Regions from separate parts of the Paenibacillus sp. CB74 genome, predicted to be linked through region 1. Evidence: predicted binding sites of a transcription regulator. Region 1 holds the regulator's gene; the other holds the start of a gene.

What was found. Region 1 encodes LexA, which represses DNA repair genes until DNA is damaged. Its sites were predicted from a motif close to CGAACATATGTTCG; they were not measured.
Region 2: recA (recombinase RecA) is a predicted target of LexA. The motif match lies at 1,781-1,794, and genes of this name have one in related genera.

What each region holds. Positions count from the first base shown of each region.
Region 1 is NZ_CM146009.1:1,287,575-1,290,722, forward strand. It holds gene ACX9NY_RS05910 (aldehyde dehydrogenase) at 1-1,146, shown strand, start outside; gene lexA (transcriptional repressor LexA) at 1,255-1,881, opposite strand; gene ACX9NY_RS05920 (LysM peptidoglycan-binding domain-containing protein) at 2,178-2,555, shown strand; gene ACX9NY_RS05925 (DUF896 domain-containing protein) at 2,650-2,859, shown strand; gene ACX9NY_RS05930 (hypothetical protein) at 2,985-3,148, shown strand, end outside.
Region 2 is NZ_CM146009.1:2,750,899-2,754,046, forward strand. It holds gene ACX9NY_RS12105 (regulatory protein RecX) at 1-372, opposite strand, end outside; gene recA (recombinase RecA) at 647-1,711, opposite strand; gene ACX9NY_RS12115 (competence/damage-inducible protein A) at 1,956-3,148, opposite strand, start outside.

The DNA of each region.
Region 1 (3,148 bases):
AACAAATCCGAGGCCGAAGCTTACGGTTCCGAGATTCGCATTGTTCTGGGTGAATTGGATTTTGCATTAGAACATCTGGAGGAATGGGCTGCGCCAAAACAAGTCCCAACCAATTCAGCTATGCCGGATGGGGTGAGCACCATTTACCCTGAACCATACGGAGTGGCTCTTATTATCGCACCTTGGAACTATCCTTTCCAACTGGCGTTTGGTCCACTGATTGGAGCAATTGCAGCCGGTAACTGTGCAGTTATCAAGCCTTCTGAATTAACACCAGCCGTATCTCGTCTGACGTATGATCTTATTCAGGAGATCTTCCCTCAGGAGTATATTGCCGTTATGGAAGGGGAAGTCGAAGCCAGCACAGCATTGTTGAAAGAGAAGTTTGATTATATTTTCTTCACAGGCAGTACGGGTGTTGGTCGCATTGTTATGAAGGCAGCTGCGGAGCACCTGACTCCTGTAACTCTTGAATTAGGTGGTAAGAGTCCTGCTATTGTCCATAGTGACGCAGATCTGAAGCTGGTGGCTCAGCGTATTGTTCGTGGTAAGTTCCTGAATGCAGGGCAAACATGTGTTGCTCCGGATTACTTGCTTGTGCATGAACAAGTTCATGACGAATTAATTAATCTGATTGGCGCAGAGGTCAAAGATAAATTTGGGGATGATGTGTTACAGAATGCTGATTTCCCACATATTGTCAACGCGCGTAACTTTGATCGGTTGTCGAAATTTCTTACAGATGGCAAAACGCTGATAGGTGGACGGTCTGTGCGTGAGCAGTTGCTGATTGAGCCGACTGTACTTGGAGATGTGAACTGGGATTCACCTGTCATGCAAGAAGAGATCTTTGGTCCGATTCTTCCCGTATTTAGGTACAGCGACCTGAATCCCGTGCTGGATGAGATTGTTCGCCGGCCAAAACCATTGGCACTATATCTCTTCACACAGGATGAGCAACTACAGGATCAGGTGCTGAATCAAGTTTCCTTCGGTGGGGGATGTATTAATGACACGCTTTCTCATATGACTTCGCATTATCTTCCGTTTGGTGGTGTAGGAGAGAGTGGTATGGGCTCATATCACGGACAACAGAGCTTTGATGTGTTCTCGCATCACAAGAGTGTTCTGAAACGCAGCGAATAATTATCCGATAAAACAATATAAACATAAAAAGAGGTTGGCCTGTTCATCAGGGCAACCTCTTTTTGTATTTCAGTGTATTGCATCTAGTTTTGTTACTCAGGTTAGATATTAATGAATATCTCGGAAAAGGCCAATGACTTTACCCAGAATACTAACGTGTTTCAAACGTAAAGGCTCGAAAGTCGCATTCTCCGGTTGAAGGCGAATATGATCTTTCTCTTTATAGAACGTTTTCACTGTAGCTTCATCGTCTTCAGTCATTGCCACTACGATATCACCGTTATCAGCAGTTTGCTGTTGACGGACAATAACGTAATCTCCGTTAACGATTCCTGCTTCCACCATACTATCTCCGACTACCGAAAGCATAAACACTTTCTGTTCACCTACATAATGTGTAGGAAGAGGGAAGTAGTCTTCAATGTTCTCGGTTGCAGTAATTGGAACCCCGGCTGTAACCTTACCAACGACAGGAATACGTGCAACGCTATGAGCAAATTGATGAGAATGCTCAGATTCTTCCTGGCTCAAAAGCTCAATGGCTCTTGGCTTGGTAGGGTCGCGTCGGATCAAACCTTTTTTCTCCAGGCGATCCAAATGTCCATGTACTGTTGAGCTGGAAGCCAGTCCAACAGCTTCACCAATTTCCCGTACGGAAGGAGGATACCCCTTCAACCGGACTTCATTTCGTATAAATTCCAGAATTGCCTGCTGCCTGCTGGATATCTTCGACATACCGTATCAACCCCATTTTAGTAACGTTTGGGAAAATTATAACATAGAACCTCCGTTCGTACAAACATAAGTTCTAAATAAAATGGCATATAATCAGTGTTTTTTAACTTATAGAACCGAATTTATCCAAAAGTCAGAGCAGAATACTGCAAATGCTTCGCAGAAGGGTTTGAATTAAGATATTTCTCCTTCAAAAAACAAGCGAACAATTGTTCTAAAAATCTATTGAACAAAACAAGTGTTCGTGTTATATTGATTTCAACAGATAGGAACAAACGTTTGGAGGCGGGTATTTAATGAGATATTCAACTTATCAAAGTATTTATGAACCGATGAATTCGGAACTGGTGAAGTCTAACATAGGGAACTACAAGAAGGTTTTAGCGCGTTTCAAGATTTCTTCATGGATATTAAAGGTAGCCATCACTTCTTTGATTATATTTATTGGATGTAGCACTGTATTAACGGTATTTGCTGGCAATGAGAATGATGTTCTGCCTGGAGGAAAGATAGCCGTTTCACAAGGGGAAACATTATGGAGTATTTCTTTGGAACATAAACCGACTAATATGGATACACGTATATATATAGAAGCAATTAAGAAAGTGAATCAACTTCAAGCGACTTCGATCCAAGTGGGACAAGTACTAACTCTACCGCAATTCGCAGAATAAATGCACATCAATGAGAGTTAACGCGTGTCAGCTTGACAAGCAGCCTTTATCATGGCAAAGTTAATATGACTTTGTATTTTTGGAGGGGACAAGCTTGGATATAGATAGTCTGGTAGCACGTATTAACGAATTGGCTCGTAAGCAAAAGTCCACTGGATTGTCGGAGGAAGAACTTGCTGAACGTGCCGAGCTAAGAGAGATTTATTTGAGTAATATTCGCAGCAATTTCAGACAACAACTGGATACCATTGAGATTGTTGATGATGAGAATGACAAAGGCCACCAAGGCAAACTCAAACACTAACGAAACCTAATGATATCATTATGATATTTAGGTTTCTTCCTGTTATTCTGAGTATGCAATTTATAGGGGGAAATGTTGGTTTACAGTTATGTAAGCCGATACAAAGACACATAAGGGGGATTCTCATGTCGCGTTCGTTCGAGAGAACGGTTAAGAAAAATTCCAAGCAGTTAAATCAGCAACGCAAAAAAAGTGGTCAGCCAATCACAGGTACACCAGGTGAAGAAGTCTTTAAGGGACGTAGCCTTTTGTTCCCTATATTTTTGATCGGTCTCGCCTTTTTGTATCT
Region 2 (3,148 bases), 1.5 Mb from region 1:
AAGTCGATCCAGCGTCTCTTCAATTAAAGGTGCAGCAAACTCTTTTTGACGAAGTTTCTGACTTAATTCATGTCGTGTACGCGGCTTATGCTCCAAAAAACGTAGAGACTGTGTATACGTCCGCTGTCGCTCGTCAGCTACAATGATTTCTTCCAGATCCTTCTTCATAAACGTATTGCCTTGAGTCATCCTGTATTTAATCATTACATCTTCAAGAACCGTTATGGAGTGGATGCCAAAAGAGATTCGATAACGAGCTTGCCTGTGCTTTGTCCGTTCTACACGCGTAATTATAAGTTCTTCGTTGTCCGGAAATTGGGATAGGCCATCCTGTTCTGCTTCTTCATATAAATCCTCGTCATGTTGATCCATTCAGGTCTCCCCTTTCACATCATTTTTATTCTGACTACGTCAAGCACATCTTCACATAAAGAATGCTAATACAAAAGGCCGGGAACTCAGCCCGGCCTTTATCTACACAGTAGCGTGCCAACAGCCCCTGTCCACTGGGACAGGGGCTGTTGGACAGCAAGAGCAGTCCCACTACAATCAACTTATCCAGATTGATCCAAGCTCAATCAGATAAGTTTATGGAGCCCAGTGGGAAACACCCTCAGGGCCTCCCAGTAAGGGAGGCTTTGAGAGATTACTCGTTGATTTCAAACAATTCTTGTTCTTCTTCTGCTTCTTTTTGTTGCTCTTCACTTGTTGGCGCAGGAACTGCGGTAGTCAAGTTACTAGCTACCCGAATTTTTTGTTCAATGATTTCAGCAATATCTTTATGCTCTTTCATGAACTGCTTCGCGTTCTCACGGCCTTGTCCTAAACGCTCACCTTCGTAAGAGTACCAAGCACCACTTTTATTAACGATGTCCAGCTCAGTACCAATATCAATGATACTGCCTTCTCTCGAAATACCCTCACCATACATGATATCCACTTCCGCTTGTTTAAACGGAGGTGCCACTTTGTTTTTCACAACTTTAATACGAGTACGGTTACCAATCATGTCATTGCCTGATTTGATACTCTCAATACGACGTACATCCAGACGTACCGTAGAATAAAACTTCAGAGCACGACCCCCAGGTGTTGTTTCCGGGTTACCAAACATAACGCCGACTTTCTCACGAAGCTGGTTGATGAAGATTGCGATTGTTTTGGATTTGCTGATTGCACCAGACAATTTACGCAACGCCTGAGACATCAAACGCGCTTGCAAACCAACGTGTGAATCACCCATTTCGCCTTCAATCTCTGCTTTTGGAACCAATGCAGCTACAGAGTCAATAACGACGATATCTACTGCACCACTGCGTACAAGAGCTTCTGCAATTTCCAGCCCTTGCTCACCCGTATCTGGCTGAGATAGAAGCAATTCGTCAATGTTAACGCCCAATTTACTTGCATATTGAGGATCAAGAGCATGCTCAGCATCGATAAAGGCTGCTTGTCCACCAACACGTTGTACTTCAGCAATCGCATGCAATGCGACAGTTGTTTTACCTGAAGATTCAGGTCCATATATTTCAACAATACGGCCTTTAGGCAAGCCGCCTGTTCCTAATGCAATATCCAAAGCCAAGGAACCACTGGGAATAATTTCCACATTCATATGAGTGGACTCACCCAGTTTCATGATGGATCCTTTACCAAATTGCTTCTCTATTTGACGGAGCGCCATATCAAGCGCGGCACGACGGTCTGACAATAAGCTCACACCCTTTACTGTTTATAAGATAATGATACCTTGTTTTAACACGTTTGCCAAGCTTTTTTTCGAACATACATTCGTTTTTTTTTGTAAAGGCCGAGGCGCCTCTTCCTCAAAGAAACTTTCCATTAAACAGAAAAAAGAACCGTAAACAAGGCTGTAAAGCCTAATTCTGCGGTTCTTCCGTCTTCCTTAATTATACTTCTTTAGAGCTTCAAATGCAATCGAAGCTATTAACTAATCAATCCATCGCCACAAGTTTTTGCCATAGGCGATAGAGAATCGCTTTGGCTGAACGAATGCGGACAGTCTCGCGATTACCATTAATACGCAGCTCATGAATTTCCGTCTCTTTTCCACGTTCAGCCAGAGCGATGAAGACAAGTCCGGGTGGCTTGCGTTCCGAATATCCCGGTCCAGCTACACCGGTAACAGCCAAGCCAAAATCAGCATCGCCAATCATGCGAATCTGCTCAGCAAGCACTTTTGCAACCTCAGGACTTACCGCTCCAGGTGCATCTTCACCTTCCAGATAATCATGAGGCACATTCAGCAGCTTTTCCTTAATCTCATTGGAGTAACATACGATTCCACCTTTGAGCATTGAGGCACTTCCCGGTACAGAAGTCAAACTTTGCATGACAAGACCTCCTGTACAGCTCTCAGCAGCGCTAAGCGTCAGCCCCATGTCAGACATCATGGTTACAATTGTGTACTCTATAGGCACATCCTCATTCGCGTAGAGATGTTCTGTCAAACGCTCCCGAATCTGAACCTCCATCGCATCCAGCTTCAGCTTCGCCTCTCCTTCACTCGCAGCCTTAGTGGAGACACGTACCGTAACTTCGCCTTCGCTCGCGTAAGGAGCAATTGTAGGGTCTGTCTGCGCGTCAATCAGATCCAGCAGTCGATCCTCCAGAGCAGATTCACCGATACCTGCGAATTTGAGCATTCGGGAATAGATCGGCATTTCTTCTGTAAGCACATGCTGGAACAGCCAAGGCTTGACTTCCTGTTCGAACATTGGAATTAGCTCTTTGGGTGGTCCAGGCATCACAACATAATGTTTATCATTATCAGAAATCGCATTTCCTGCCGCAAGACCCGTTTCATTGGCCAGAGGTGTCCCACCCTCAATAACAATTGCCTGACGTCGGTTATTCTCTGTCATGTCCACATTACGATCTCTGAAAAAGCTCTCAATTTTATCCATCGCCATTCGATCCGTATGCAGTTTTCGGTTAAGAACAGCTGCGAGCGCATCCTTGGTCAGATCATCTTGAGTGGGTCCGATGCCACCGGAAAATAAAATAACGTCAGCACGGCCCTGTGCAATGCGAATAGCTTCACTAAGTCGGTTCAGGTTATCCCCAACCACCGTTTGGAAATATACATCGATCCCCATCGCAGCCAATTCACGGGATAGGTATCTGG